Regions from separate parts of the Billgrantia sp. C5P2 genome, predicted to be linked through region 1. Evidence: predicted binding sites of a transcription regulator. Region 1 holds the regulator's gene; each other region holds the start of a gene.
What was found. The regulator sigma-54, encoded in region 1, starts transcription at its own class of promoters, with help from an activator protein. The targets are predictions, from matches to a motif close to TGGCACNNNNNTTGCTNT.

Region 1 (7,760 bases):
TCGACACCCGTGGCAGCATCCACACCGGCAGTTGGCTTGTCGACGAGATGACAGTGGCCGGCGGCTAAACCGAATAGACGTCTAAGTCTCATCATTCCATTAAGTTGGTGGGAATGGCCGAGAGCAGCCATTCCCCTAATTATCCTCTTCGAAGCGGGCATCGAATAACGCCTCGATGGCTTCCAGTGCCGCTTCGGCATCATCTCCTTCGGCACGGACCTCGAGTTCGGTACCGCAGGGGGCGCCCAGCATCAGCAGTGCCATGATGTTGCTGGCATCGGCCTGCTGCTGGCCACGGTTGACGAATACGCGGGCGCGAAAGGGCTGGCAGCACTGCACCAGCTTGGTGGCAGCACGGGCGTGGAGGCCACGCTTGTTGGTCAGGGTCAGCTTGCGGCAGGGCACACTCAGGTTTCCTTGCGTTCGGACGTCTCTACGGTCGTGTCCTGGGCGGCGATGACCGGTGTGTGGATGCCGAGTTCCCGATGGCGCAGGCGCACGTCGGGCTGGTGCTGGGCCAGATGTCTGGCGAGGCGCTCGGCCAGGTACACCGAGCGGTGCTGGCCGCCGGTACAGCCGATGGCGACGGTCAAGTAACTGCGGTGTGTGTCGCGATAGGCCGGTAGCCAGCGTTCGACCCAGGCAACGATGTCGTCGAGCATCTGCTGGACCAGGGGGTACTGTTCCAGGAACTCCACGATGCTGGGCTCCCTGCCGGTGGCGGAGCGCAGGCGCGGGTCCCAGTAAGGGTTGGGCAGGCAGCGTGCATCGAAAACGATATCGGCATCCAGCGGCACGCCGCCCTTGAAGCCGAACGACTCCACGGTCAGGGTCAACTGGTCGGCGCGATGGCTGGCCACCTGCTCGGTGATGCGTCCTCGCAGGTCATGCACCGACAGCCGCGAGGTGTCGATGATCAGGTCCGCCAGGTTGCGAATGTCGCTCAGCGTCACGTCTTCCGACTCGATGGCCTCGCCAAGGGTCATGTCCCGGCCGCGGGTCAAGGGGTGTCGACGCCGGGTCGCGGAGTAGCGTTCCAGCAGGATGCGCGCATCGGTGGTCAGGTAGATGATCTGGCAATCGACCTGCTTGGTGCGCAGCTCTTCCAGCAAGCGCGGGAAGCGCTCCAGGGCATGGGGCAGGTTGCGCGCATCGATGCTGACGGCGATGGATGTCTGGATCGTGGGGGAGCTGCGCAGCTCATCCACCAGGGGGCCAAGCAGCATCGCCGGCAGGTTGTCGATGGCGTAAAAGCCGATATCTTCGAGCGCTTGCAGTGCGATCGACTTGCCGGAACCGGAACGGCCGCTGATGATCACAAGCTGCATGATGGTTCTCCTGATCAGGGGCCGGCCGAACGGCGAAGGGGGAGGTCAGGCCGAGGACTGTCGTCGAATCGCTTCGATGAGACGCTCGTGGAGTTCGCGCTGGCTTTCGCACTTGCGCAGACGTGCGCGCGTTTCGGCATCGTTCATGACGCTGGCCACCTGGCTTAGCAGCGACAGATGCGTATCGTCGGCCTCCTCGGGCACCAACAGCACGAAGACGAGGTCGACCGGCTCTCCGTCGATGGCGTCGAAGTCGATGGGCTCGGCCAGTTTGAGAAAGGCAGCCACTGGGCTATGGCAGTGAGGGCTACGGGCGTGGGGGATGGCCACACCATTGCCGATGCCGGTACTGCCCAGCCTCTCGCGACCGACCAGTCTGCCGAAGACTTCCTGGCTGTCGAGGCTCGGAGTGTTCTGCGCAATGAAGGTGCTGAAGAACTCCAGCACCCTCTTCTTGCTACCCCCGGGAACGTCGAACAGCGCGCGTTCCGGGGGCAGGATGGTTTCCAATGTCATGGCAGCTCAGCGAATGCCGGCGCCCTGGGCGCGAGCCTGGGCTTTTTCCTTGTGTTTGACCAATTGACGGTCGAGCTTGTCGGTCAGCGCATCGATGGCGGCATACATGTCCTGATCGGAGGCTTCGGCATGAAGGTCGGCGCCGGCGGCGTGCAGCGTGCAGGCGGCCTGCTGGCGCTCCTTCTCGATCGAGAGCGTGACCTGCACATTGGTGATGTTGTCGTAATGTCGCTGGACGCGGCTCAGCTTCTCGCTCACGTAGTCACGCAGTGAATCGGTCAGTTCAACATGATGGCCGGTGATGTTGACTTGCATGACAAGCTCCTTCGTCCTTCGAGTGGTAGCTCGATTGTAACCCTTTTTCCTGCCCTGCATACCCCCCTCTGGCGGTTGGATTGCCCGGGGTCAGCGTTATGTCGTGGCGTCAACGAAAACGCTTGCGCTCGCTGGAGGAGGGGATTCCCAGAGCTTCGCGGTACTTGGCAACCGTGCGGCGGGCGACCTGGATGCCATCCTCGGCCAACAGCTCCACCAGGCGGCTGTCGGAGAGCGGTTTGCGCGGCGGTTCATCGGCGACGAGCTTGCGGATACGGGCGCGGATCGCCGTGCTGGAGTGAACGTCCCCGTCACCGTTTCCGCCGACATGGCTGGAGAAGAAGTACTTGAGCTCGAAGACGCCACGTGGGGTGTGGATGAACTTCTGCGTCGTCACTCGCGAAATGGTCGACTCGTGCATCTCGACGGCCTGGGCGATGTCGGCCAGCACCAGGGGTTTCATGGCCTCTTCGCCCTGTTCGAGAAACTCGAGCTGACGTGCCATGATCTCCCGCCCCACTCTCAGCAGGGTGTCGTTGCGGCTGGCGAGGCTCTTCATCAACCAGCGGGCTTCCTGCAGATGATCCTTGAGGAACTGGTTGTCTTGGCTCTTGTCCGCACGCCGCACCAGCGCGACATAGTCGGGCTGGATGCGTAGCCGCGGCAGCGCTTCGGCGTTGAGTTCCACGCGCCAGCCGGATTCGTCGTGGTAGGCGACCAGGTCCGGTGTGACGTAACTGCTGCTCACTTCGGCGTAGGCACTGCCGGGGCGGGGGTCCAGCGAGCGAACCAGGGCGATGACATCGTCCAGCGATTCGTCGTCCAGGCCCAGGCGGCGTTTCAGCAGGCGGCGGTCATCGGAGGCCAGTGCCTCGAGGAATTGGCGTACCAGGCGACGGGTCTGGGGCAGCAGTGGCGTATCGTCGGGCAGCGCGGCCAATTGCAGCATCAGGCATTCGCGCAGGTCGCGGGCGAATACGCCGGTGGGTTCGAACTGCTGCAGGCGCAGCAGGACCTGTTCGACTTCCCGGGTGGGCAGGCCCTCCAGGCCCTGTCGGCGCAGGCCGTCGCGAATGTCCTCCAGGGATTGTGCCAGGTAACCGGCGCCATTGACGGCATCGATCAGGCTCTCGGCAATGAGGCGCTGGCGGTCGCTCAAGTCGGTCATCGCCAATTGCCAGATCAGATGGCCGGTCAGCGTCTGCACCGAGGCCTGGCGCTCGAAATCCGGCCCTTCGCCGGTGGCGCCTCCGGAGCTCGTGCCATGATCGGGATAGGTGTCGGCCCAATCGCTGTCGGTGGACAGCTCGTTGGGTATCTCGTCGGCCCACTCATCGCTGGGGGTTTCGCTGACAGCCTGTTCGCCGAAGTCGTCATCGAGTTCCAGCATGGGATTGGATTCGAGTGCCTGCTGGATCTCCTGGCGTAGATCTAGGGTCGAGAGCTGCAGCAGGGCAATGGCCTGCTGCAGTTGGGGAGTCATGGTCAGCTGAGTGCCGACACGCAGTTGCAGGGATGCTTTCATGGCCATGAGGTAATGGGGCTCATCTGCCGGAAAACTCTACCCTAGTCGGGTCGACGATCACTTGCAAGATAATTCATTGCAATAAACATGCCATCGGCAATATTCATGCCTGTTTATGCAGTTGCAATAAGGATCAGGTGCTTGCTTGATGCGCGGGATTATACTACAGACGGAAATCCTCGCCCAGATAGACTTCGCGCACCCGCTGGTTGGCCAGGATGGCTTCGGCGTTCCCTTCGGCAATGATCTGGCCGTCCCCGACGATATAGGCCGAGTCGCAGATGTCGAGGGTCTCGCGAACGTTGTGGTCGGTGATCAGCACGCCGATGTTGCGTGCCTTGAGCTGGCGGATGATGCCCTTGATCTCGCCCACCGAGATCGGGTCGACACCGGCGAAGGGCTCGTCGAGCAGAATGAAGGCCGGCTCCGTGGCCAGCGCACGGGCGATCTCGACACGTCGGCGTTCACCGCCCGAGAGGCTCATGCCGAGGTTGTCGCGAATGTGGGTGACATGGAAGTCTTCCAGAAGTTGCTCGAGTCGCGCATGTCGTCCACGACGATCGAGATCCTTGCGCATCTCGAGGATGGCCATGATGTTGTCGGCCACCGACAGCTTGCGAAAGATCGAGGCTTCCTGAGGCAGGTAGCCGATACCCGCCCGGGCGCGCTCGTGCATGGCGCTTTGCGAGAGATCCAGGTCGTCGATATGGACCTCGCCGGCATCCGCCTTCACCAGGCCGACGATCATGTAGAACGAAGTGGTCTTGCCGGCCCCATTGGGCCCGAGCAGGCCGACCACGCAGCCCTGCTCGATGGAGAGGCTGATGTCGTGCACCACGCGGCGGCGCTTGTAGCTCTTGGCCAGGTTTCGGGCGTACAGGGTTTTCATTGGCACCTCAGCGCTCCGGCTGCAGGGTCATGCGGATACGCTGGCTACCTTCGACACCTTCGCCCTGGGCGCGTGCCTGAACCACGCGACGGTCGAGGAAGTATTCCAGGTAGCCACCGTCGAAGGTATCGCCACCCTGGTGCAGTTCGGCGCGATCGATCAGTTCCACTCTTCGCTCGGCCACGTGATAGACGATGGTACGTCCCCAGCCGCGCACCACGGGTTGGTCGGGGTCGGGCTGCTGTTCGATGTAGGCACGTTCGCCGCGGGCCGTGGCGCGCGAGAGTTCGCCGGCGGCATTGCGCTGAAACTCGACCCGGTCGCCGGTGAGTCGCATGCTGCCCTGGCGAATGTCGACGTCGCCGAGATAGACCGCGGTACCGGCACGATCGTCGAGGTCGAGCTGGTCGGCTTCGACCTCAATGGGCTGCTCGGCGTCACGCTGCTGTGCCATGGCCGGACCGATGCCCACCAGGGTGATCAACGCCACGCCAGCCAGCGCCAGGGGGAATGGCCAGTGGAGGGTCGGGAGCCTGCATCGCTTCATGGCGTGAAATCCTCTAGGTTGACGGCGTCGGCTTGCCCCGGCTGGGCGCCTTCCGGGATATGGTGGCCGCGCACATTGTCGGTCAAACGTGCCCGATTGTCATGGATCCAGGCGTCGAAGTGATCGCCGCGCATGCGCTGTGGCGGTTGTTGCAGCAGGGCGGGCGTGTCGCTCCAGGCGTGCCCCACGTTGGCATCGAAGTGCAGGGTCTCGGTGTCGAGCTGCCAGCGCTCTTCGGGAGCGAAGAGTCGTGCATCGCCCGAGAGCGTCAAGGGATTGCCGCCCGGGCCGAGGCGGCCTTCCGTGCCGCTTGCCACCCATAGCCGTCCCTCGCGGTCGATCAGGTGGGCCAGTGGCGTGACCGCGCGAATAACGTCGTCGTGGGGCGTATGCACCAGACGCGGGCTCTCCAGTCGCTGGTGGGCCCGACCGTCGGCATCGAAGCGGGTCAGTTGCGCCTGTTCCAGATAGAAGTCGGGTTCGCCGGCTTCGTCGGTAGGTACCGGGCCGGGGGCGGGTGCCTGCCACGGGTCCAGCCAGGCGATCAGCCCGCCGAGCGCCAGCAATATCAGGAACAGCCAGACACGAAACGAGGGGCGAGGTAGCCGACGCAGCATGGCCGGACCGCCTCAGCGCTTGCCGTGGAGGTAGGTGTCGACCAGCGCATCGCGATGCCCCTGCGCTTCGAGCAGCATGTCGCAGATTTCACGCACTGCACCATGACCTCCGCTGCGTTCTGTGACGTAGTCTGCCAGGGCGCGTATGTAGGTCGGGGTGCCGGGAACGGTGATACCGATGCCGGCACGCTGTATGGCCGCCAGGTCGGGTAAATCGTCGCCGCAGTAGGCGACCTGCTCGAGCTCGATTCCCTGGCGCGTGCATAGCTCGCGCAAAGTGGCGAGCTTGTCTTCACAGCTCTGGAAGATATGGTCGATGCCCAGCGCGGCGGCGCGATGGCTGACCATGGGCGACTCGCGTCCGGTCAGGAAAGCCACCTGCAGGCCGGCGCGTCGCAGCAGCTTGAGGCCCAGTCCGTCCTGGGTGTGAAATGCTTTGATCTCTACGCCGTCGGCCTGGAAATAGAGGCGACCGTCGGTGAGTACGCCGTCCACGTCCAATGCCAGCAGGCGAATCTTGCGCAGGCGATCGACGAGGCGCGGATCGAGGGTAGGGGTGGCCAGAGCCATGGGCTCTCCTTGGTCAGAGTGTTGTCAGATCACGCCGCTTCGCAGCAGATCGTGCATGTGCAGTGCGCCGATCGGGTGACCGGCTTCGTCGACGACGGCAAGCGCCGTTATCAGATTGTCTTCCATCACACGGACCGCTTCGGCGGCCAGTATGTCGGGAGAGATGCGCTTGCCGGGACGGGTCATGACGTCGTCCACCGTCAATTGGCTGAGGTCCTGATACTGGTCGAGCGTGCGGCGCAGGTCGCCGTCGGTATAGACACCGATCAGACGATTGTGCTCATCGACGACGCAGGTGAAGCCAAGTCCCTGGCGGGTAATCTCGAGCAGGGCGTCGCGCAGGGGGCTGCCCAACGGTACGCTGGGCAGTCGCTCGCCCTGATGCATCAGATCGCTGACGCGCAACAGCAAGCGCTTGCCCAGGCTGCCGCCAGGGTGCGAGAGGGCGAAGTCCTCGGCGGTAAAGCCACGTGCCTCGAGCAGGGCCACGGCGAGAGCGTCACCCAGTGCCAGTGCGGCGGTGGTCGAAGCCGTCGGCGCCAGGTCCAGCGGGCAGGCTTCGCGCTCGACGCCGGCGTCGAGGTGGGCGTCGGCATGGCGGGCCAGCGTCGAGTCGGGGCGCCCGGTCATGCTGATCAGCGGCGTGCCGATGCGCTTGAGCAGCGGCAACAGCGCGGTGACCTCGGCGGTCTCGCCGGAGTTGGAGAGGGCCAGTACCACGTCGCCCCGCGTGATCATGCCCAGGTCGCCGTGGCTGGCTTCGCCGGGATGCACGAAAAAGGCCGGCGTGCCGGTGCTGGCGAGCGTGGCGGCGATCTTGCCGGCGACATGGCCCGACTTGCCCATGCCGGTGACGACCACGCGGCCCTGGCAGGCGAGCATCAGCTCGCAGGCGCGGTCGAAGTGGCTGTCGAGCCGTTCGAGGAGCGCCGCAATGGCTTGCTCCTCGATCTTGAGGGTGCGGCGTGCGCTTTCCCTCAGCGGCGAGGTGCCTGGGCTGGCATTGTTGGGGGGCGAAGTGGATTCGTCTGAGCTCATGGCGATGATTGTTGCCCGATGCGAGGTTTCACTCAAGAGTGGCACCGCCGCTGAAGCCGAGCCAGGCCAGGTAGGCGGCATAGGCGATCAGAAAGGCGGCACCGATGGGACGGCCGAGGTGCCCCTGGCGCCGCCACAGCAGCAGAATGGCCAGGGCCAGGGTCAGCAGCAGCATGACGCGATAGTCCCGTCCCGCGGCATCCGGGTGAGAGGGGCCGGGGGCGAGGAGCGCGGGTATCGGCAGCACCGTCAGCAGATTGAACAGGTTGGAACCGATCACGTTGCCGATGGCCAGGTCGTGGTGTCGCTTGATGGCGCTGGCGACGCAGGCGGCCAGCTCCGGCAGGCTGGTGCCCACTGCCACTACGGTCAAGCCGATGACGAGCTCGCTGATACCCAGGCCACGGGCCAGTTC
Region 2 (7,760 bases), 1.8 Mb from region 1:
AAGGCGCGGTAGACGCTCATGTCCCGGACCGGGCCGGGATTCTCGCGGTGCCAGGTATCCAGCTGTTTCTGAAGACGCTCCCGCTCGGCGAGCAATTCCCGGTTTTTTGGTGTCAGATCATGAAAGATGGCATCGACCCCGGCCCAGAAGCTCTCGGCGTCCAGGCCGGTGCCGGGGAGGGCCTGGTCGTTGATGAAGCGGTCGAGTTCAGCGGCCACCTGGAGACGATGGCGAGTGACACGTTGGGACATGGGAAGTCTCCTCCTGCGTGGCGGCCGATTGACATCTGCTCGGCCAGCCGCAATTCGTGGGGGTGATACCACTGCGAAGGCGCCAATTTTGTGGAAAACTCTTCCATATGTAAACCCAAGGTAAGGTCTACCCTACTAGACATAGGGTTAAGATCCGACATTTTGACCAAATGGTCAGAAAAAGTGTGCCGAATCACAGTGATAGCTCACCTCATAGCATGGCCGGCAGTTAAACTCGTTGCACGCTCGCGCACCTCTGCAGACGAAAGGATTCGAGGGGACAATGTCTTGATCCGTTGGAGAACGCCATGACCGACTTCACCCCCCTGCAGGCCCTGGGGCCGATCGCCCCCTTCCGGACCGATGGAGACCCCTCGCTGACCGGCTACCTGGCGCATTACGGCCTCGCTCCGCTGCTCACCGAGCAGGTCGGTCTCTACGTCGGCTACGTGGACGCACAGCGTTACCAGCTATGGACCCAGGTGTGGAGCCCGGAGGAACCGGTCGGCACGGCATTCGTGGTGCATGGCTACTACGACCATCTCGGTCTCTATCGCCATCTGCTGGAACGGCTGCTCGAACGCGGCTGGCGGGTCGTGCTGTGGGATCTGCCAGGGCACGGACTGTCCAGCGGCAAACGCGCCTGCATCGATGACTTCGCCCACTATGGAGAATGCCTGCACGCCCTGCAGGCACAGTTGGATGCCGGAGGTCTTGCCCCGCGGCCCTGGCTAGGCATCGGACAGAGCACTGGTGCCGCCATTCTCGCCACCGATGCCTTGAGCCGGCCTGGCGAAGGGCACTGGTCGGGCCTGGCCCTGCTCGCCCCCCTGGTGCGCCCTTTCGGCTGGCCCCAGGCGGGATGGCTGCACACCCTGGTGGGACCTTTCGTCCAGAGCGTACCGCGCAAGTTCCGCGCCAACTCAACCGATGCCGATTTTGCCGCTTTCCTGCGCGAACGCGACCCGCTGCAGCCGGAGCATCTCTCGCTCAACTGGGTCGGCGCCATGCGCCGCTGGATGCCGCAACTGCTCGCCCTCCCCCCCTGCGACATTCCCACCCTGATCCTGCAAGGCGAGCAGGACCTCACTGTCGACTGGGAGTGGAACCTGGCGGTGCTGGCGGACAAGTTTCCCAACGCCCGCATCCAGCGTCATCCGGAAGCACGCCATCATCTGGTCAACGAAGCCGAACCCATTCGTGACGCCCTGTTCGCTTCGCTTGACGCCTTCGTTGACGAACTGGCACAGGACTTCTCGCCGGCCGCACAGGAGCGTCTCTCCCGATGCTGAAACGTATCGCTCTGCTCGTGCTGATAGCCCTACTCGCCGGATGCGCCACCCAGCCCCCCGAACCCGACCCCATTCGCCGCGCGCTGCAGAACCTGAGCGACCGCGCTGTCGCCAGGGTAATGGACGTGGACGCCCTGCAGCCTCCCGAGGAACAAGTGCTGCTGCTGGTACCGCCGCAGGTGGATGCCGACCTGGAAATCGGCAGCGCGCGCTTCCTGGAGAGCCTCACTCGTGCCCTGCTGGGCGCAAGCGAAGGCCCTCAGGTGCTCGACTGGCGCCCCGCCATGGGCGGCGAGGGAGGCGAGGGAGGAGATCATCAATGGCGTATGGAGAGCCGCCTGGAGGCCACCGCGCCACGCCTGCGGCTGACCGACCGCGACCTGCTGCCCTACCGACTGACCCTGTCGCTCTATCGCTCGGACGCGGACGCGGATAGCGCGCTGTGGGAGACCGAGATCGAGGGTGCCTTCGACGCCACGGCGCTGTAGTCGCGCGGCGCGCCTAGTCGGCGCGCCCGCCCTCGCCGCCGATCAGCACCATGGCGATCCCGAGCAGGTAGCAGACCAGTATGGCCACGCTCTCGAAACCGATTCGCCCCGGCCCTTGTTCCTCGCGACGGATCAGCCCAACAAGCAGGATGCCGGTCATCAGCAGCGACAATCCGATCCATAGCGATACCGAGTCCGGCATGGCGTGGTAGATCGAGCCCTCGCGATAGGCCAGGTCGGCGGCGGCAGCGAACAGCGTATCGAAGGCATTGCCGCCGATGATCCCGGCCACCGCCAGGGTCAAGGCACCGCGCCGTACCGCAGCGACCGTTGTCACCAGTTCCGGCAAAGAAGTGGCGACCGAGGTTAGCAGGATGCCGATCGCCGCCTGATCGAGGCCGGTGGTCGCGGAGAGTGCCGTGGCGCTGCGCTCCATCAGCCAGCCGGCCACGCCCAGCGTCGCGGCGAGTGCGACGAACGAGAGCCAGAGCCCGGTCAGAGATCGCCCCGCCGAGGTGGCATCCGGCTCGTCGGGACGCGTCTCGAGGGTCTGGGCAGGGCTCCACATCGGCTCGAACTTCGCCTGGTGGATCAGGTGCAAGCCGAACACGTAGGCGAAGAACAGCAGCGGCGTGACCGGGTGGACGTGCCACAGCGTCAGCTCGGGGGAGAAGCGCCCCACCAGCAGCAGGGACAGCAGGCAGAGCAGCAACGCCCCCTGCAGGAGGTTGCCGAGGGAGGCCGCCGCATGCTCGAGGTTGGCGCGTCGGTAGGAGATGTCGGCGACGGTCAGGAACAGGGTCTGGGCGGCGATGCCGCCCAAGGCATTGCTCATCGCCAGCTCCGCGCGCCCGCCCCAGGCCGCCGAGACCGACAGCACGATCCCCGACAACGACGTCGCGAGTCCCAGCAGCACCGCCCCGGCAATCGCCTCGCCCAGCCCCGTCCGATCGGCCAACTCATCGACGATGCGCGCCAACCGCGTCCCCACCATGCCGATCACTGCCGCCGTGGCGAGGAACAGTCCGATGGCCAGCGGCAATGACAGGCTTGCCGGGTTCAGGAACATGCAGCGCGCCAGTGGTGGCGGGCAAGGGTCGGTAGGCGATTGTGCATGGGGCCTCCCTGGCCTTGGACGGCGAAGCGGCTCGCCACCCTCATGGCGAGCCGCTTCTAAGCGTAGTCGCCCTTCGCGAACGCCCTCAACCCTGGCGCAGTTGACGATCGAGCTGGCGGTAGCCGATCGCCTCCATCAGCTCGCCGCGCTCCGGATGCGGCTTGGCGGCGAGGTCGGCCAGTGTCAGCGCCACCCGCAGCACGCGGTGGTAGGCGCGCGCCGAGAGGCGCAGGCGCTCGAGCACGCCGGCCAGCCAGGCGCGGTCCGCCGTGGAGAGCGCGCATGCGGCTTCCAGCTCGCGCCCGCCGAGGTGGGCGTTGAGCGCGCCACGGGCGTACTGGCGCTCGCGAGCGGCCACGACCCGGGCGCGTACCTCGGCCGAACTCTCGCCTACCTCGCGCGACGTGAGCTGCTCCGGTGGCAGTGCCGGCACTTCGATCTGCAGGTCGATGCGGTCGAGCAGCGGCCCCGAGAGCCGCGACTGGTAGCGCTGGATCTGCGCCGCGGTGCACTGGCAGGCTTGGCGCGGGTCGCCCAGGTGGCCGCAGGGGCAGGGGTTCATGGCCGCTACGAGTTGGAAGCGCGCGGGGAATTTACGCTCGTGATTGGCCCGGGCGATATGGATGCGGCCCGACTCCATCGGCTCGCGCATCACCTCGAGCACGTGGCGGCTGAACTCGGGCAGTTCGTCGAGGAACAGCACACCGTGGTGGGCCAGCGAGATCTCGCCCGGCCGCGGCCAGGAGCCGCCGCCGACCAGGGCCACGGCGCTGGCGGTGTGGTGCGGCGCACGAAAGGGCCGACGCCCCCACTGCTCGGCCAGCGGCAGGCCGCACACCGAACGAATGGCGGCCACTTCCAGCGCCTCCTCCTCGGTGAGTTCCGGCAGGATGCCCGGCAGGCGGCTCGCCAGCATGGTCTTGCCGGTACCGGGTGGCCCGGCGAAAAGCAGGTTGTGCGAGCCGGCCGCGGCAATCTCCAGCGCGCGGCGGGCCTGGTGCTGGCCACGCACCTCGGCCAGGTCGCCCTCGCGGGAGTCGACGATGGGTGGCGCCTCGAGGCGGTGCGCGGCGATCGGCTTCTGCCCCTGCAGGTGCGCCATGACGTCGAGCAGGTGCTCGGCCGGCAGTACCTGAAGGTCACCGGCCAGCGCCGCCTCGTCGGCATTCTCCTTGGGCACGATCAGCTTGCGCCCCGCCCGGCGTGCGGCGAGTGCCAGCGGCAAGACCCCGCTGATGGGGCGCAGGCGGCCGTCCAGCGCCAGCTCGCCGACGCTCTCGATCTCCTCAAGCGCCTCGCCGGGAAGCTGACCCGAGGCGATCAGGATGCCCAGCGCAATGGGCAGATCGAAGCGCCCGCCAACCTTGGGCAGGTCGGCGGGCGCCAGGTTGAGCACGATTCGACGGGTATTGGGGAAATCGAAGCCGGCGTTGGTGAGGGCGCTGCGCACCCGCTCGCGGCTCTCCTTGACGGCGGCCTCGGGCAGGCCGACCAGGGTCATCCCCGGCAGGCCGTTGGCCAGGTGTACCTCGACCTGTACCTCGGGCGCTTCCAGCCCCAGGCCGGCCCGTGTGGCAACGATCGCCAGCATCGTGCAGTCCCTCGCAGTCCATTAGAGAAGCGCTGAATAAATTGGCGAGCGAGATGAAGCGCAAGGCGCACGGAGCACAGGAACCGGAGCATATGGGGTATATGTGAGGATTCCGACGGTCCGACGCTTCGGCACCGCGCAACGCAGCGATTCGCTCGCGCAGGCATTTATGCAGTGTTTCATTAGCGTAAGGGCTAGATACTAGCACTGTGCCAGAACGGGCTCTCCACGCTGGCTCAGCGCTTGGCGTCTCCGGGTGCGGCCGTGTCCGTACCTTTGTCCTCGGGCGGCGTGAGGGTCGCCTGGGTCACCGGAGTTTCGCGTGCCGCCAGCGCCTTCTCCAGGGCCGCGACCTGCTGCTCCAAGGCTTCGACGCGGATCCGCGTGCGCTGCAGCACGTCCATCAGGATGTCGAAATCCTCTCGCGATACCAGCTCGAGGCGGTCGAAGGCACCACGCACGATCTGCTGCACGCCCTTCTGAAATTCCTCCGGCGCCTGAGCCGCGCCCTGCAGGCGCTCGCCCAGCTGTTGTGCCAGCCGGCTGATGGGATCCTGATTCGCCATGGTGCGCTTCTCCTGTTGGCTTACACATGTTGCTCTACAGCATACGCAAGGCCCCGCCGCGACGCATGCCCTTCTATTGCGCTCTCATGGCGCACTTGCACTACACGGAAGCACCACCCTGGTGCAAGGCGACGGTAGCCGTTGCGCCATTGGAGCGCATGGCGGAAACCCATGTAACTGCAAGTCACTGTTTAAGAGCAGCAAAGGCTCAGCCTGGCATGGTCTGCGCATTACGCGCAGTACAGCCGGCTGGCGACCCCCGCCGCCTTTATTCCAGCAGGGAGAGATGCGATGAAGCTAATCACCGCCATCATCAAGCCATTCAAGCTCGACGACGTCCGCGAGGCGCTGGCCGACAACGGCGTCCAGGGCATCACCGTCACCGAAGTGAAGGGCTTCGGCCGCCAGAAGGGCCACACCGAACTCTATCGTGGCGCCGAATACGTGGTCGATTTTCTGCCCAAGGTGAAGGTCGAGGTGGCCGTGGACGACTCACGCCTGGAATCCGTGCTCGACGCCATCTGCAGTGCGGCCAACAGCGGCAAGATCGGCGACGGCAAGGTCTTCGTCACCCCGCTCGAGGATGTGATCCGCATCCGTACCGGTGAGCGCGGCGCCGACGCCGTGTAACGGCTTCCCCCAAAACAAGAGCAGCGATGGAGAACCCCATGATTGAACTTGCCGAGTTGAGCTACGCGCTCGACACCTTCTACTTCCTGATATGCGGCGTGCTGGTCATGTGGATGGCCGCCGGCTTCTCGATGCTCGAGGCCGGCCTGGTCCGCGCCAAGAACACCGCCGAGATCCTGACCAAGAACATCGCCCTGTTCGCCATCGCCTGCACCATGTACCTGCTGGTGGGCTACGCCATCATGTATTCGAGTGACGCCGGCGGCATCCTGCCCAATCTGGGCGTACTGATAGGCAGCGAAAACGGTGTCGATGCCGTGACTGCCGGTGGCGACGACGCCCCCTACTACTCCATGCGCGCCGACTTCTTCTTCCAGGTAGTGTTCGTCGCCACCGCCATGTCGATCGTCTCCGGCGCCGTGGCCGAGCGCATGAAGCTGTGGGCCTTCCTCGCCTTCGCCGTGGTCATGACCGGCGTCATCTACCCGGTATCCGGCTACTGGACCTGGGGCGGTGGCTGGCTTTCCGAGCTGGGCTTCTCCGACTACGCGGGCTCCGGCATCGTGCACATGGCCGGCGCCGCTGCGGCACTCGCCGGTGTACTGGTCCTAGGTCCACGCAAGGGCAAGTACGGCAAGGACGGCAGCATCCATGCGATCCCCGGCGCCAACCTGCCGCTGGCGACCGTGGGCACCTTCATCCTGTGGATGGGCTGGTTCGGCTTCAACGGCGGCTCCGAGCTCAAGCTCTCCGACGTCGCTTCGGCGAACAACGTGGCCCAGGTGCTGGTCAATACCAATGCCGCTGCCGCGGGCGGTGTGATCGCCGCGCTGATCCTGGCCAAGCTGTGGTTCCGCAAGGCCGACCTGACCATGGCGCTGAACGGCGCGCTGGCCGGCCTGGTGGCCATCACCGCGGGCCCGCTGGAGCCCTCGGCGCTGGGTGCCACGCTGATCGGTGCCGTGGGCGGCATCATCGTGGTGGCTTCCATCGTGACCCTGGACAAGCTCAAGATCGACGACCCGGTCGGCGCCATCTCGGTGCACGGTGTGGTCGGTCTCTGGGGCCTGCTGGCAGTGCCGCTCTCCTCGGACGCCAGCTTCGGCGCCCAGATCATCGGTGCGATCGCCATCTTCGCCTGGGTCTTCGTTGCCAGCCTGGCCGTGTGGCTGATCATCAAGGCGATCATGGGCGTTCGTGTCAGCGAAGAGGAAGAGTACGAAGGGGTCGACCTGGCCGAGTGCGGCATGGAAGCCTACCCCGAGTTCAGTGTCGCCAGGGTCTATGGCGGCAGCGGCGGCCGCCCGCAGTCCGGCGGCTACGGTGCCGGCGCACCGATCGGCCAGCCACACGCCGAATAAGCGCGACCGACTTGCCAAGGCTCCCCGCGGGGAGCCTTTTTTCTTCCAGCCGAGGGCGGTGTATGCTTGAGGCCAACGATCCGTACCCGCTCGGGTTCGACCAATGAACCCACGCCCGACCATGAGGAAACAGACCATGAAACTGGTGACCGCCATCATCAAGCCGTTCAAGCTCGACGACGTTCGCGAGTCGCTTTCGGAGATCGGGGTACAGGGCATCACCGTCACCGAGGTGAAGGGCTTCGGCCGCCAGAAAGGCCATACCGAGCTCTACCGCGGCGCCGAGTACGTGGTCGACTTCCTGCCCAAGGTGAAGGTCGAGATCGCCATCGACGACGACCTCGTCGAGCAGGTCATCGACGCCATCACCCAGGTCGCCAATACCGGCAAGATCGGCGACGGCAAGATCTTCATCACTCCGCTGGAGCAGGTGATCCGCATCCGTACCGGCGAAACCGGCAAGG
Region 3 (7,760 bases), 930 kb from region 1:
TGAACGCTTCCCGTCGCATCATGCCTTTCCCGCTTCGTCCCACTGCTGCAGCGCTGCTTGCGTCGATCGCCTTCGGTGCGGCCGGCCAGGCGCTGGCCCAGGAGGATCCGATCAAGGTGGGTATCCTGCATTCGCTGTCCGGCACCATGGCGATCAGCGAATCGACCCTCAAGGACACCGTCGAAATGCTGATCGAGCAGCAGAACGAGCAGGGCGGCCTGCTGGGGCGTCAGCTCGAGGCGGTGGTGGTGGACCCGGCTTCCAACTGGCCGCTGTTTGCCGAGCGTGCCCGCGAGCTGCTCGAGCAGCACGAGGTGGATGTGGTGTTCGGCAACTGGACTTCGGTGTCGCGCAAGGCGGTGCTGCCGGTGTTCGAAGAGCTCAACGGCCTGCTGTTCTATCCGGTGCAGTACGAGGGTGAAGAGTCCTCCGAGAACGTCTTCTATACCGGAGCCGCGCCCAACCAGCAGGCGATCCCGGCGGTGGAGTACCTGATCAACGAGGTGGGCGTGGAGCGCTTCGTGCTGCTCGGCACCGATTATGTCTACCCGCGCACCACCAACCGCATCCTCGAAGCCTTCCTCAAGGAGGAGCACGGCCTCGCCGACGAGGACATCATGATCAACTACACGCCGTTCGGTCACTCCGACTGGCAGAACATCGTCGCCGAGGTGCGCCGCTTCGGCAGCGAGGGCAAGAAGACGGCAGTGGTCTCGACCATCAACGGCGATGCCAACGTGCCGTTCTATCGTGAACTGGCCAACCAGGGCATCGATGCCGCCGACATTCCGGTCATTGCCTTCTCGGTGGGCGAGCAGGAGCTCTCCGGCATCGATACCGCTCCGTTGGTGGGTCACCTGGCGGCGTGGAACTATTTCATGAGCGTCGACAGCGATACCAACTATGACTTCATCGACGCCTGGATCGATTACGTCGGCGACGAGGAAGCTGTGACCAACGACCCCATGGAAGCGCATTACATCGGCTTCAACATGTGGGCCGAGGCGGTGCGCAAGGCCGGCACCACCGACGTCGATGCGGTCAAGGACGCCATCATCGGCGTGACTGTGCCCAATCTGACTGGCGGCTATGCGGCGATGATGCCCAACCACCACATCACCAAGCCGGTGCTGATCGGCGAGGTTCAGGACAACGGCCAGTTCGACATCGTCTGGCAGACGCCTTCCAGCGTGGCTGGCGATGCCTGGTCCGACTACCTGCCGGGTTCGCGTGACCTGATCGCCGACTGGCGCAAGCCCATGGAGTGCGGCAACTTCAACGTGGCCAATGGCAGCTGTGGCGGCAGTACCGCTGCGGAAGAAGCCGAAGCGGCGCTGGCCGAGTAAAGACCCATCCCCCGCTGCCATGTGGCAGCGGGGGAGCACGCCTTCTCTACCGATCACGAGGAACTCTCCGATGAGATATCCCCCCATGCCCGGGCCAGCGGCGGCCGGGGCGAGGGCCGGCAGCGCTGCCTCCCGCGGTGATCGCGTGTCCGTGACGATGGGCTCGTGGTTGCTTGTCCTCGCTGTTGCCCTCGCGCTCGCACTTGGCCTGACGCTGGCCACTCCCGCTGCGGCGCAGGGTGAGCCTGCTGCCGGCGATGACGATACGATCGAGTTGCTCGAGGCATTGGAAGTATCCTCCTTTTCCGCCAAGGGTGAGGCCATCGAGGCCATCGTGCGTAGCGACGACTCCCGCGCCCGCGCTTGGCTTCAAGCACTGCTCGACGGGCGCCTGCAGCGTACCGACGAAGGCCGCTTCGTGGTGGTGCTCGAGAACACAGGTCGCGAATGGCCGGTACAGGATGCCCTGACCGGCGAGGCGCTGGGAAAGATGTCGCGCCGGGAGCTCGAGCGAGTGGGTATCAACAATGCCCTGCGCAACCAGCTGCGCAGCGCCATTGCCGTGGTCGATCTCTATGCCGCCGACGTCGGGCTGCGGCGGGCTTCCGCCGAGCGGCTGCTGGGTGAAGTCGATGACGACCTGGCGGGGCCGCTGGCCGAGGTAATCGAGGAAGAGCCGGATGTACAAGTGCGCGAGCGCCTGGTGCAGGCCCTGGCCATTCATCGGCTCGAACAGGGCGAGATCGAGGCGATAGGCGACCTGCGCGGCAGCCTGCATCCCCGTGTGCGAGTGGCTCTCAATCGCGCCATGAACGGTGATGATCCGATGGTGGCCGATGCCGCCCGCGAGGCGTTGAACAGTATCGAGCAGATGCTCAAGGTCAACCGTGCCGTGGAGACGCTCTACTTCGGCCTGTCGCTAGGGTCGGTGCTGGTGCTGGCCGCCATCGGCCTGGCCATCACTTTCGGCGTGATGGGCGTGATCAACATGGCCCACGGCGAGCTGATCATGCTCGGCGCCTACACCGCCTGGGCCATGCAACAACTGTTGCCTGGCCAGCCGGGGCTGGCGCTGATTCTGGCGATTCCCGCCGGTTTCCTCGTCGCGGCATTGGCCGGCATCGCCATCGAGCGCGGCGTCATTCAGTTCCTCAAAGGACGTCCGCTGGAGACACTGCTGGCTACCTTCGGTGTCAGCCTGATCCTGCAGCAACTGGTGCGCACCGCGATCTCGCCGCTCAACCGCACCGTGGTTACGCCGGAATGGATGAGCGGTTCGCTCGCCGTCAACGATGCACTCTCTCTCACGCTCAACCGCATGTACGTGCTCGGCTTTGCCCTGGTGGTGTTTGCCGTGCTGATGCTGATCATGCGCCGAACTCGGCTCGGTCTCGAGGTGCGGGCGGTGACCCAGAACCGTGCCATGGCGCGCTCCATGGGCATCCGCGCCACCCGGGTCGACATCATGACCTTTGCCTTGGGTTCCGGGGTGGCGGGGCTCGCCGGGGTGGCACTGTCCCAGCTCACCAACGTGGGCCCCAACCTGGGCCAGAACTACATCATCGATTCCTTCATGGTGGTGGTGTTCGGCGGGGTGGGGAACCTGTGGGGCACCCTGGTGGCGGGGCTTTCGCTGGGTGTGATCAACCAGGTGCTGGAGCCGTGGGCCGGTGCGGTGATGGCCAAGATCATCGTGCTGGTATTCATCATTCTGTTCATACAAAAGCGCCCCCGTGGACTCTTTCCGCAGAAGGGCCGGGCGGCGGAGGGCTGATCCATGGATTCTTCTCGATTCTGGCTGCTGCGGCCGTTCGGCGAGCGCTCGACGCTGATCTTCCTCGGCGTGCTGTTGGCCGCCATGGCGGCGGTGACGCTGCTGCATGTGGCGGTACCGGCTGGGCATCCGCTCCATGTCAGTGCTTATACCGTTAACTTGTTCGGCAAGTACCTGAGCTACGCCCTGCTGGCGGTGGCGGTGGATCTGGTGTGGGGCTATCTCGGTATCCTCAGCCTCGGCCATGGCGCCTTCTTCGCCCTGGGCGGCTACGCCATGGGCATGTACCTGATGCGTCAGATCGGCGACCGCGGCGTCTACGGCCACCCGGTGCTGCCCGACTTCATGGTGTTCCTCAACTGGGACAGCCTGCCCTGGTACTGGCTGGGCTTCGACATGGCCGGGTTCGCCTTCCTCATGGTGCTGCTGGCACCGGGAGCACTGGCGCTGGTATTCGGTTTCCTGGCGTTCCGCTCGCGGGTCACCGGGGTGTACCTTTCGATCATCACCCAGGCGCTCACCTTCGCTCTGATGCTGGCCTTCTTTCGCAACGAGATGGGTTTTGGCGGCAACAACGGCTTGACCGATTTTCGCGAGATCCTCGGCTTCAACCTGCGTAGCGGTGATACCCGGCTTGGGCTGTTCCTGGCCACCGGCGTGGCCCTGGCGCTGGGCTACCTGCTGTGTCGGGCGATCGTGACGAGCAAACTGGGGCGGGTCTGCGTGGCGACCCGCGACGCCGAGGCGCGCACGCGCTTCCTCGGCTACCGGGTCGAACGCTTCCAGCTGTTCGTGTTCGTGGTCTCGGCCATGCTGGCGGGGCTGGCCGGGGCGCTCTACGTGCCTCAGGTAGGCATCATCAATCCCAGCGAGTTCTCACCACTGTTCTCGATCGAGATCGTGCTGTGGGTGGCGCTGGGCGGTCGGGCAACCCTCTACGGTGCGGTGATCGGGGCGATACTGGTCAATTACGCCAAGACGGTGTTCACCGGTGTAATGCCCGACGCCTGGCTGTTCGCCCTGGGTGGGCTATTCGTGCTGGTCACGGTGTTCCTGCCCAAGGGTGTGGCGGGGCTGCTGGCGTTGCGGCTTCATCGCCGCCATGACGGTGAAAGCTCGCTTTCCGGCAAGGAGGTGGCGGCATGAACATCCTGGGTTCATTGGCCAATCGTGACCGTGTCTTCGATTTCCTGGTGCCGGCCGAATCGCCCGTCGACGTACGCCATGGGCCGATTCTTTATCTCGAGGACGTCACGGTCAGCTTCGATGGCTTCAAGGCGATCAACGACCTGAACCTGACGATCGACGATGGTGAGCTGCGCTGCATCATCGGGCCCAACGGCGCTGGCAAGACCACCATGATGGACATCATCACCGGCAAGACCCGACCCGACAGCGGCAAGGTATGGTTCGGCAGTCGTCATGATTTGCTGACCATGAACGAGCCGGAGATCGCCAGCCTGGGCATCGGGCGCAAGTTCCAGAAGCCCACGGTGTTCGAGGCGCTTTCGGTATTCGAGAACCTGGAGCTGGCCATGGCCGCCGACAAGCGCATACTGCCCACGCTGACGGCCCGCATGAGCGGTGAAATTCGTGACCGTATCGGCGAGGTGCTGACCAACATCGGGCTGAGCGAGCTGCGCCAGCGCCCGGCAGGCATACTTTCCCACGGACAGAAGCAGTGGCTGGAAATCGGCATGCTGCTGATGCAGCGGCCGCGGCTGCTGCTGGTGGACGAGCCGGTGGCCGGCATGACCGAGCAGGAGATGGAGCGCACCGCCGAACTGCTCACCGGTCTGGCCGGCAAGCAGTCTGTGGTGGTGGTGGAACACGACATGGGCTTCGTGCGCTCCATCGCGCGCAAGGTGACGGTGCTGCATCAGGGCAGCGTGTTGGCAGAAGGCAGCATGGACCAGGTCTCGAGCGATCCACGCGTGGTAGAGGTCTATCTGGGCGCCGAAGCCGAAGAGGAGACGGTCTGATGCTCTCGATCGACAAGCTCAATCAATATTACGGCGAGAGCCACACCCTGTGGGACCTCGATCTCAGCGTGTCGGCGGGGCAGTGCACCTGCGTGATGGGGCGCAACGGGGTGGGCAAGACCACCTTGATGAAGGCCATCATGGGTGAGGTCGCAGTGACTTCTGGCAGCATTCGCTACGCTGACGACGTGGAATTGACCCGCCAGCGGGTCGAGGATCGCTCGCGCCTGGGTATCGGCTACGTGCCCCAAGGGCGCCAGATCTTTCCGCTTCTTACGGTGGAGGAGAACCTGCGGACCGGGCTGGCGGCGCGCGGTGACGGTCGACGCACCATTCCGGCGCGCATCTATGAACTCTTTCCCGTACTCGAGGAGATGAAGCAGCGCCGCGGCGGTGATCTCTCCGGTGGACAGCAGCAACAATTGGCGATTGGCCGGGCGCTGGTACTCGAGCCGCGCTTGCTGATTCTCGACGAGCCGGGAGAGGGTATCCAGCCCAATATCGTGACGCTCATCGGCGAGGTGATCCGCAAGCTGATCGGCGAGGACGGCCTGACGGTGCTGCTGGTCGAACAGAAGCTCCCCTTCGCCCGCAAGTACGCCGACCGTTTCGCGATCATGGATCGCGGCCGACCGGTAGCCAAGGGCGAGATCGGCGAGCTGACCGATGCGCTGATCAAGGAGCACTTGACGGTGTAATCATTCGCTGAGGTGTCCTGCGACCAAGCCTTTGCACCATTGTGCTAACCAGGGAAAGGACCGGTGCGCCGTGGCAGTGCATGCTGTTGGTTCCCTTGCGCCATGATGGTGCGTCCACTCGGGCCAAGAGCGCTTGTGTATACAAAATAAGCGCATGAATATGCTTGTTTTTTTCGGTCATCCACCATTCTGGTACAGCGGTTGCCAAGAATAGGGCAACGCCTCGAGAGGAGGCAAAACCCTAGACAGAAGGCCGCTGCCGATGACGGCTCGCTTCGACGCCACGACGCTACAGCCTCCCTGCGCTTCCGGTCACCGCTTCGATGCCGGCCGTCGCTGGGAAGCTTCGCTCCAGCTTGGCTTTGCCCTGCAGCAGGACGTGACTCGCATGGTGATGGCTCGCCATGTCGGCCCGCTGCGAGTGCAGCGTCCCTTTTATCCCGAGGGGCGCGACCGAGCCTGTCACGTCTATATGCTGCACCCCCCGGGTGGCCTGGTCAGTGGCGATGCGTTGGCTATCTCGGCAAGGGTCGAAGCCGGCGCTCATGCGCTGTTGACCACGCCCGCTGCCAACAAGCTCTACCGTGCCGACAGTCATGGCGTGGCCTGGGCACAGCACACCAGGCTCCGGGTCGAGGACGGCGGCGTTCTCGAATGGCTGCCCCAGGAAACCATCGCCTTCGACGGTTCGCGTGGCGAGCAGACGACGCACATCGATCTCGCTGGCGCTGCCCGTTGCCTGGGCTGGGAAGTACTGGCCCTGGGCCGCCCGGCAAGCCGTTTGCCTTACGCTTCGGGCCGCATCGAGCAGCGCTTCCAGTTGCTCCGCGACGGTAAGCCGCTGTGGCTCGAGCGCCAGCCGCTCGATCCCGGCCACCCGCGCTTCATGGGGCGCTGGGGGCAGGGCGGAGCCAGCGTGCAGGCCACGCTGTGGGCCGTGGGGCTGGCCGACGAGGCTGGCGCCATCGAAGTACTTCGCGACGCCATGGCGGCGAGCCCGCGCTGGGCCGTGACCGTTCGCCATGGCGTGATGCTGTTGCGCTACCTGGGGCATGAGCGCAATGAGGCCTGGGAGCTGTGTCAGCAGGCCTGGACTTGCCTCAGGCCTTTGCTTTCCGGTGTGCCTGCCCATCCTCCCCGTATCTGGTTTACCTGACTGACCAGGAGACTTGCATGGAATTGACACCAAGAGACAAGGACAAGCTGCTGCTGTTCTCGGCCGCGCAACTCGCCGAGCGACGTCGGGCCCGCGGCCTCAAGCTCAACTACCCGGAAGCGGTGGCGCTTATCAGCTTCGAGATCATGGAGGGGGCTCGTGATGGCCGCAGCGTGGCCGAGTTGATGAGCTACGGTCGCGAGATTCTCGGCCGCGACGAGGTGATGGAGGGCGTGGCCGAAATGGTGCACGAGGTGCAGGTAGAGGCCACGTTTCCTGACGGCACGAAACTCGTGACGGTGCATACACCGATTGTGTGAGGAGAGCCCTATGATCCCCGGTGAGTACCAATTGCAGGACGGCGAGATCGAACTCTGCGCCGGTCGCGAGCGGATCTCCGTCGAGGTCGCCAATACCGGCGACCGGCCGATCCAGGTCGGCTCCCACTATCACTTTGCCGAGACCAACCCGGCACTGGTTTTCGACCGCGATAAGGCACGTGGCTACCGCCTGGACGTGGCGGCGGGTACGGCAATTCGCTTCGAGCCGGGCCAGGCGCGGCAAGTCGCGCTGATCCCCTTCGCCGGCACGCGCCATATCTACGGTTTTCGCGGCGACGTGATGGGATCGCTGGATGGAGGTGAGGCATGAGTACCAGCATCAGCCGGCAGGCCTATGCCGATATGTACGGCCCCACGGTGGGCGACCGGGTGCGTCTGGGAGACACCGAACTGTGGATCGAAGTGGAGAGCGATGCCACCCACTACGGCGATGAGGTCAAGTTCGGCGGCGGCAAGGTGATTC
Region 4 (7,760 bases), 1.2 Mb from region 1:
CCATCAGCAGCAACACGACGCCGGCGATACGGTCGGCGACGGCGCCCGAGACCTGATCCGTGTTCAGCCCAGGTTCACTCACTCGATGACACCGATCTCGCGCGAGACAGCCTCGACCTCGTCGATGGTCTCGTGTACGTAGTCGATGAACTCGTCGCCGCCACGCCATAGCGGCACCAAGCCGTTCTGCTGGGCGGTCTCCTGCCACTCGTCGCTCTGGTAGAGCGTCTCGAGGGTCTCGACCATCTCCGCGTAGTCCTCGTCGGAGACGTCTCCTCCGGTGTAGAAGCCACGCCAGTTGTAGCCGGTCACGTCATAGCCCTGGGACACCGCGGTGGGCAGGTCGCCGAAGGGTTCGGGCAGCGGTTCGTCGGACAGCACCGCCAGCACCCGCACGTCGCCGGACTCGATGAAACCGGCGATCTCGCCGAGGTCGGTGGAGACCATGTCGACGTGGCCCCCCATCATCTGGGTCACGGCCGGGCCGCCGCCGTCGAACTGCACCCAGCGCACGCTGGCCATCTGATCGGCCGGCATGCCCGCCTCCTTGGCCAGCAGCAGCGCCCGGATATGATCCCAGCCGCCGGCGCCACTCGAGCCGGCCATGGCAACGGCAGCGGGATCCTCGACCATGGCGTCGAGCAGCTGCTCGAGGGACTCAAAGGGGCTCTCATCGTCGACCAGGATCACCCCGACATCGGTGCCCAGCATGGCCAGCCAGCGCATGGTGTCGGCGTCGCCGGGGTACTGCCCTTGGGCGATCTGGGTCATGCCCACGGTGCTGGTCGCCACGATCAGGTTGCTATCGTCGGCGCGACTGCTGGCGACGTTGGAGAACGCCACGGCCCCCACGCCGCCCGGCATGTTGGTAACCTGTACGGCACGGTCGGTCAGCTCCAGTTCGCGCAGCAGCTTGGCGACCGAGCGGCAGGTGAAGTCCCAGCCGCCACCGGGGTCGGCCGGGGCAATGCATTCGCTGATCGGCAGTGCCTGGCTCGGTGAGCTGATGGCCAGGCCCAGCCCCAGCAGGGCCGAAGCGGCGAGACCGTGGCGAGCGTGCTTGATGGTGCGCATTGTCGTGTCCCTCGTTTGTTGTTGTGTCTCTGTTGTGCCGTGTTGTGGTAGGTATAGCCACGCCGAAGCCTCGGCTCGGCGCCTCTTGCAGATTAGCTCATATAACACCGCGTGCCTGCATGGCCGAGATCTCGACTTCCTCGACCCCCAGCTCGCGCAGAATCTCGCGAGTATGCTCGCCGAGTTCCGGTACGGCACGGTGAACCGCCGCGGGGGCCTCGCTCATCTTGACCGGGAAGCCGGTAGTGGGAATCCGGCCGAATTTCCCCTGGTCCAGCTCGATCTTCATTTGCTGTGCCTGAACCTGGGGATCCTCGAAGGTTTCGCGCAGATCGTGGACGCGTCCGCAGGGCACCCCGGCCCGGTTGAGATGCGCGATCCATTCGTCGACGCTGTGCCGCTCGGTGACCCGCGTCAGTATTTCGCGCAGCGCTTCGCGATTGCGCATGCGACAGGTGTTGTCGGCGAAGCGCTCGTCGTCGAGCAGATGCAGCATGTCGAGCGCCCTCAGCAGGCGTTCGACCATGATGTCGTTGCTTGGGGCGATGGCCACCTCGCCATCGCTGGCGCGAAACAGGCCGTAGGGATAGAGCATGGGATGGTCGTTACCGGTGCGCGCCGGTACCCGGCCGGTAGCGAAGAACTCCGCCGCCAGGTAACCCATCATGCCGATCAACCCATTGGTCAGGGCGGTCTCGACGATATCGCCCCGCCCACTGCGTTCGCGCCGCACCAGCGCCGCGCAGATACCGAAGGCCAGGTTCTGACTGGCCACCATGTCGCTGATGGGTGGCGCGGCGCGCATGGGTTCGCCGTCGGCGGGGCCGTTGACACCCATGAAGCCGCTCATGGCCTGGGCGATGAAGTCATAGGCGGGCCGATCGCGATAGGGTCCGGTCGAGCCGAAGCCGTTGATGCGACCGACGACCAGACGCGGATAGCGCTCGCGCAGGGTCTCGTCATCCAAGCCCATCTTGGCCATGACACCGGGGCGGAAATTCTCGACCAGCACGTCCGCCCCCTCCAGCAGCCGGGCCAGTAGCGCCTTGCCCTCTTCACTGCGCAGATCCAGCGTCAGAGAGCGCTTGTTGCGGTTGAACTGGGCGAAATACCAGCTGAAACCGTTCACGATGTTGCCCTGGGAGCGCACGACATCGCCGCGTTCCGGCGGTTCGACCTTGATCACCTCGGCGCCGTGATCGCCCAATATCTGGGTGCAAAACGGCCCCGAGATGACCCGCGTGAGGTCGATCACGCGGATGCCCTCCAGGCTTCCCGCGGCCTGGGCTGTTGGATTCGTCATGTTCATCCTTTTGCCGTGGGCACCGCCGCGCAGTCGCTGAGCGCCAGTCGTGGCCCCGCCTTGGAGACCTGGGCCGGCAGAGGGCGCCCCATCAGGCGGGTGGCGAGCTGAGCGGCCTCGATGATCCGCTCCAGGTCGATGCCGGTCTCGATGCCCATTTCACTGAGCAGGTAGATCAGGTCCTCGCTGGCGATGTTACCCGTCGCCTTCGGCGCGAAGGGGCAGCCACCCAGCCCGCCGATCGAACTCTCATAGCGATCGACGCCGAGCGCAAGGCCCTGCATGACGTTGGCCAGGCCGATGCCGCGGGTGTTGTGGAAATGCAGGGTCGGCGACACGTCGGGCACCACTTCGCGCAGATGGGTGATCCGTTCCGCGACCAGGGGCGGCGTGGCCATGCCGGTGGTGTCGCCCAGCGATACGTAGCGGGCGCCGAGGTCGGCAAAGTGACGGGCAATGCGGCCTACCGCGGCGACATCGACATCGCCCTCGAAGGGACAGCCGAAGCAGGTGGCGATGGCACCGCGCAGCTCGATGCCGCTACCCTCGAGGCGACGGGCCACCTGCTCGAAGCTCGCCAGCGACTCATCGACGCTGGCATTGACGTTCTTGGCGTTGTGGGTTTCCGAAGCCGAGACGAACAGCACCACCGAATCGATGCCGGCCTCGAGGGCCCGCTCGGCCCCGCGCAGGTTGGGCACCAACGCCGAGAAGTGCACGCCCTGGATGTCGCGTAGTTCGGCCACCAGCTCCGCGGCATCGGCCAGCGCCGGTACCGCGCGGGGGCTGACGAAGGACGTCAGTTCGAATTCGCGGACCCCGGCGGCGACCAGGGCGCGCACCAGCTCGGCCTTGTGCGCCGTGGAGAGCAATACCTTCTCGTTCTGCAGCCCGTCGCGCGGGCCCACTTCGGTGACATGGACCTGCCGGGGTGCTCGGATCGCGTCAAGCATGATGGTTAGCCGCGCAAGGGTTTCCCCGACTGTACGAAGCCGACTCGCTTCGCAGCCATGCGCCTTTCGTTTAATGCTTACCTTTTACGGGCGCTTTACAGGAGCTCGAGCAGTGCCGACTCTCAGTCGCCATCCGCCAGTGCCGGCAGCAGCACCTTGAGCTTTCGCGTCAGGGTGTTGCGCCCCCAGCCCAGCAGCTCGGCGGCCTCGCCCTTGCGCCCGCCGGTATGCTTGAGCGCGGTCTCGATCAGGATGCGCTCGAAATCCGGTACGGCCTCTTCCAGCAGATGGGTGTGGCCCGCCGCCAGGGCGCGGTCGGCCCAGTCGCGAAAGGCGGCGCGCCAGTCGCCGTTGGCCACCTCGCCGCCTTCGCCCTGGCGCAGCTCCGGTGGCAGGTCCTCGACCAGGATCTCGCGGCCCGATGCCATCACCGTCAGCCAGCGACAGGTGTTCTCGAGCTGACGCACGTTGCCCGGCCAGGACAGCCGGGTCAGGTGCGCCTCGGCGTCCTTGGTCAACACCTTGATGTCGGTAGAAAGCTCCTTGGCCGCCTCGGCCAGGAAATGGCGCGCCAGGCGCGGGATGTCCTCGCGGCGTTCCGCCAGCTTGGGCAGGTGCACACGGATCACGTTGAGGCGATGAAACAGGTCCTCGCGGAAGCGTCCATCCTCCACCAGCCGCTCCAGGTTCTGGTGAGTGGCCGCGATGATACGCACGTCCACCTTCACCGGCGTGTGACCGCCGACCCGATAGAATTCACCGTCGGCCAGCACCCGCAGCAGCCGCGTCTGGGTCTCGGCGGGCATGTCGCCGATCTCGTCGAGGAACAGCGTGCCGCCGTTGGCCTGCTCGAAGCGCCCCTGGCGGCTTGCCGTGGCACCGGTAAAGGCGCCCTTCTCGTGGCCGAACAGCTCGGACTCGATCAGGTCGCGGGGGATCGCTGCCATGTTCAGTGCGATGAACGGATGGCTGGAGCGCGGACTGTGCTGATGCAGGGCGCGGGCCACCCGTTCCTTGCCGGTACCCGACTCGCCGTTGATCAGTACCGTGATGTGTGAGTGTGACAGCCGACCGATGGCGCGGAACACCTCCTGCATCGCCGGCGCCTCGCCGATGATCTCGGCGTCGAGCCCCTCGGGGACGCTGACCGGGCGCTTGCGTTCGCGGGCGTGGGCCACCGCGCGACGCACCAGGGCCAGCGCCTCATCGACGTCGAACGGCTTGGGCAGGTACTCGAAGGCACCGCCCTGATAGGAGGCCACCGCGCTGTCGAGGTCGGAGTGGGCGGTCATCACGATGACCGGCAGGTCGGGATGAACCTCGCGCACCCGCGACATCAGGTCGAGACCGTCGATTCCCGGCATGCGAATGTCGGTGACCAGCACGTCGGGGGGGTCGTCCAGCAAGCGGCTGAGCGCCACATCGGCCCGGTCGATGCACTCGACCTCGAGGTCGGGCTGAGCCAGGGCGCGCTCCAGCACCCAGCGAATGGCGCGGTCGTCGTCGACCACCGCGACACGTGCGACATCAGTCATGGCGCCTCTCCAAAGGAATAAGCAGACGAAACTCGGTATGGCCGGGGCGGGAATCGCACTCGATCAGCCCCTGGTGCTGGTGCAGGATGCCCTGGGCGATGGACAGTCCCAGTCCACTGCCGTCGGCACGCCCCGATACCATGGGATAGAAAAGGGTTTCCTGAAGGCCCTCGGGAACGCCGGGGCCGTTGTCGATCATGGCCACCTCGCAGACCAGACGATGACGCTCCGCACCCAGGGTGAACTGGCGGCGTGCCCGGGTGCGCAACAGCAGGCTCGGGGCCTCGGTGCCGGCTTCGGTCATCGCCTCCACGGCGTTGCGGGCCACGTTGAGCACCGCCTGGATCATCTGGGCTTCGTCGCCGGGGAAATCCGGCAGGCTGGGATCGTAGTCGCGCTCGATGGCCACCGACGGGGTCTCGGCCATCAGCAGCGTGCGCACCCGCTCCAGTACCTTGTGAATGTTGAGCGGCTCGTGGCGCACCAGCTTGTTCGGCCCCAGCATGCTGTCGACCAGATCGCGCAGGCGGTCGACCTCCTCGACGATGATACGGGTGAACTCCTGCAGCGCGGGGTCGTCGAGGTCGCGCTCCAGCAGTTGCGCGGCGCCACGGATCCCGCCCAGCGGGTTCTTGACCTCATGTGCGAGGCCGCGCGACAGCACCTTGATCGCCTCCTGGCGGTTGAGCAGAGCCTCCTCGCGGGAGATACGCAGCAGCCGATCGCGCGGCTCCATCTCCACCAGCAGTTCCACCGTCGACAGCGGAGTCACCGTATAGTCGATCGTGGCCACGGCACCACCGACCAGCGCCAGCCTGACCTCGCGCTGGGTGAAGGGGTGCTGGTCGTCGCGCGCCTTGGCCAGCACTCCGCCCATACCGTCGTCCTCGGCCAGCAGGCTCGCCAGGCTGAGTCCCTTAACCCGGCCCAGGCTGACCGCCAGCAAGGCTTCGGCCGCCGGATTCATCCAGCTCAGCCGCAACTCGTGGTCGAGCAACAGCACCGCCGTGGTGAGGTGTTCCATCAGGCGTCGATACATTTACGACCTTCCCTCGTTGAACGCAGAGTGCATGGAGCATTACTTGCATCGTCATGGCGCATCGGCAGGGATCGCCGCAGCCACCGCCCCGAAGCCAGGCAGCACTCTGGATGGAACATTCCAAGCAAGAAGCGCGCCAACCCACGGCGACGCAGCAGGGCGCCGTTTCAGGGCGACCGCAGCGAACTCTTATGCACCATTATGGTGCACCGATGGCGAGAGCGCCAAATCAGGAGGCATCAATCTTCCCCATCTCGGGGCATCGAGGCACAAGGAAGGGCGAGCCAGGGGAAACGCCGCGGTCAGTTTGAGATTGACGCCTCGGCTCAACCACCATCCTGCGGCAACGTCACGTTGGCTCGCTGAACGTAAAGAGAGACCGGCGGGCTGCGATGACGCACCTGCCCCTGGGCATCAAGCAACTCCGCCTGCAGCACGTATTCGCCACGGCCGAGATCGTTGAGCATGAAGGCGCGGGTGTGCATGGGCGTCTGGCTCACCCGGCCGTCGACCAGCAGTTGCACGCGGTGGTCGGGACGCAACTCCGGCTCAATGGCCAGCTCCACCTGCAGGTTGCCGGCATAGCTTGCGGGAAGGTCCGCGCCGTGTTCCGGCGAACGGATGCGGAAGGTGTCATAGGGCATGAAGGGCTGGCCCGGCGCCTCGCCCATGCGTGGGGCAACGCCCTCGACCCGCGGCGGCTCGGACTGGCGCCCCTCGACCTGCGATGGGATCACTGTCAGCGGCGCCAGCTCCACCGGCTCGCCACCACGGTTGGGGTCGTCGGTGAAGACCACGTTACCCTGCGCATCGGTGGTGCGATAGATCGTCGTGGCCAGCACACCCTGAGCGAGTGCCAGGCCCAACAGACACAGCACGATCGCCTTGCCCATGAGTACTCTCCGTAGACGGCGACCGCGGCTCCGCTGGCGGCCAACCGATGTGCCAGTAACGTGTTCCCTCGCAACCATCCGCAACATAGTGTACGACAAAAAAGGGGCTCCGCGATGCGGAGCCCCTCGGTACGAGCCGGCGAAGACCGCCGGACCCGACAGCTTAGCAGCTGTAGTACATGTCGAACTCGATCGGGTGCGTGGTCATGCGGATACGCTCGACGTCTTCCATCTTCAGTTCGATGTAGGCGTCGATCATGTCGTCGGTGAACACGCCGCCCTCGGTGAGGAAAGCACGATCCGCGTCCAGCGCCTCGAGCGCCTGGTCCAGGCTGCTGGCGACAGTCGGTACCAGCTTGCCCTCTTCCGGCGGCAGGTCGTAGAGGTTCTTGTCCATGGCGTCGCCGGGGTGGATCTTGTTCTTGATACCGTCGATACCGGCCATCAGCATGGCGGCGAAGGCCAGGTAGGGGTTGGCGGTCGGGTCGGGGAAACGGCACTCGACGCGCTTGCCCTTGGGGCTTGCCGTGTAGGGAATGCGGATGGAAGCAGAGCGGTTGCGGGCGCTGTAGGCCAGCATTACCGGCGCCTCGAAGCCCGGCACCAGACGCTTATAGGAGTTGGTGGAAGCGTTGGTGAAGGCGTTCAGGGCACGGGCGTGCTTGATGATACCGCCAATGTAGTAGAGCGCCATTTCGGACAGCCCGGCGTACTGGTCGCCAGCGAACTGGTTCTGGCCATCCTTCCAGAAGGACTGGTGCACGTGCATGCCGCTGCCGTTGTCGCCGACCAGCGGCTTGGGCATGAAGGTGGCCGTCTTGCCGTAGGCATGGGCCACGTTGTGAATCACGTACTTCATTTCCTGGACTTCGTCGGCCTTCTTCACCAGGGTGTTGAACTTGACGCCGATCTCGTTCTGGCCGGCGTTGGCCACCTCGTGGTGGTGCACCTCGACGGTCTGGC

Region 2: a site for sigma-54 is predicted at 5,520-5,537, ahead of ACRWQA_RS21360 (P-II family nitrogen regulator). Genes of this name have one in related genera too.
Region 3: a site for sigma-54 is predicted at 5,991-6,008, ahead of ACRWQA_RS11835 (urease accessory protein UreD). Genes of this name have one in related genera too.
Region 4: a site for sigma-54 is predicted at 6,026-6,043, ahead of glnL (nitrogen regulation protein NR(II)). Genes of this name have one in related genera too.

What each region holds. Positions count from the first base shown of each region.
Region 1 covers NZ_CM128542.1:1,632,286-1,640,045, forward strand. The annotation lists gene pmbA (metalloprotease PmbA) at 1-68, shown strand, start outside; gene ACRWQA_RS07545 (HPr family phosphocarrier protein) at 136-405, opposite strand; gene rapZ (RNase adapter RapZ) at 408-1,328, opposite strand; gene ptsN (PTS IIA-like nitrogen regulatory protein PtsN) at 1,374-1,844, opposite strand; gene hpf (ribosome hibernation-promoting factor, HPF/YfiA family) at 1,851-2,159, opposite strand; gene ACRWQA_RS07565 (RNA polymerase factor sigma-54) at 2,269-3,690, opposite strand; gene lptB (LPS export ABC transporter ATP-binding protein) at 3,848-4,573, opposite strand; gene lptA (lipopolysaccharide transport periplasmic protein LptA) at 4,581-5,120, opposite strand; gene lptC (LPS export ABC transporter periplasmic protein LptC) at 5,117-5,737, opposite strand; gene ACRWQA_RS07585 (KdsC family phosphatase) at 5,750-6,307, opposite strand; gene ACRWQA_RS07590 (KpsF/GutQ family sugar-phosphate isomerase) at 6,332-7,345, opposite strand; gene ACRWQA_RS07595 (calcium/sodium antiporter) at 7,374-7,760, opposite strand, start outside.
Region 2 covers NZ_CM128542.1:4,575,484-4,583,243, forward strand. The annotation lists gene ACRWQA_RS21330 (malate synthase G) at 1-251, opposite strand, end outside; gene ACRWQA_RS21335 (alpha/beta hydrolase) at 560-1,543, shown strand; gene ACRWQA_RS21340 (hypothetical protein) at 1,537-2,031, shown strand; gene ACRWQA_RS21345 (sodium:calcium antiporter) at 2,045-3,100, opposite strand; gene ACRWQA_RS21350 (YifB family Mg chelatase-like AAA ATPase) at 3,234-4,739, opposite strand; gene ACRWQA_RS21355 (accessory factor UbiK family protein) at 4,976-5,305, opposite strand; gene ACRWQA_RS21360 (P-II family nitrogen regulator) at 5,597-5,935, shown strand; gene ACRWQA_RS21365 (ammonium transporter) at 5,974-7,296, shown strand; gene glnK (P-II family nitrogen regulator) at 7,433-7,760, shown strand, end outside.
Region 3 covers NZ_CM128542.1:2,564,805-2,572,564, reverse strand. The annotation lists gene urtA (urea ABC transporter substrate-binding protein) at 21-1,346, shown strand; gene urtB (urea ABC transporter permease subunit UrtB) at 1,504-3,120, shown strand; gene urtC (urea ABC transporter permease subunit UrtC) at 3,124-4,266, shown strand; gene urtD (urea ABC transporter ATP-binding protein UrtD) at 4,263-5,102, shown strand; gene urtE (urea ABC transporter ATP-binding subunit UrtE) at 5,102-5,800, shown strand; gene ACRWQA_RS11835 (urease accessory protein UreD) at 6,063-6,956, shown strand; gene ureA (urease subunit gamma) at 6,974-7,276, shown strand; gene ACRWQA_RS11825 (urease subunit beta) at 7,287-7,607, shown strand; gene ureC (urease subunit alpha) at 7,604-7,760, shown strand, end outside.
Region 4 covers NZ_CM128542.1:388,702-396,461, reverse strand. The annotation lists gene ACRWQA_RS01795 (tripartite tricarboxylate transporter TctB family protein) at 1-82, opposite strand, end outside; gene ACRWQA_RS01790 (Bug family tripartite tricarboxylate transporter substrate binding protein) at 79-1,074, opposite strand; gene ACRWQA_RS01785 (CaiB/BaiF CoA transferase family protein) at 1,172-2,377, opposite strand; gene ACRWQA_RS01780 (hydroxymethylglutaryl-CoA lyase) at 2,380-3,330, opposite strand; gene ntrC (nitrogen regulation protein NR(I)) at 3,453-4,865, opposite strand; gene glnL (nitrogen regulation protein NR(II)) at 4,858-5,904, opposite strand; gene ACRWQA_RS01765 (DUF4124 domain-containing protein) at 6,231-6,797, opposite strand; gene glnA (glutamate--ammonia ligase) at 6,961-7,760, opposite strand, start outside.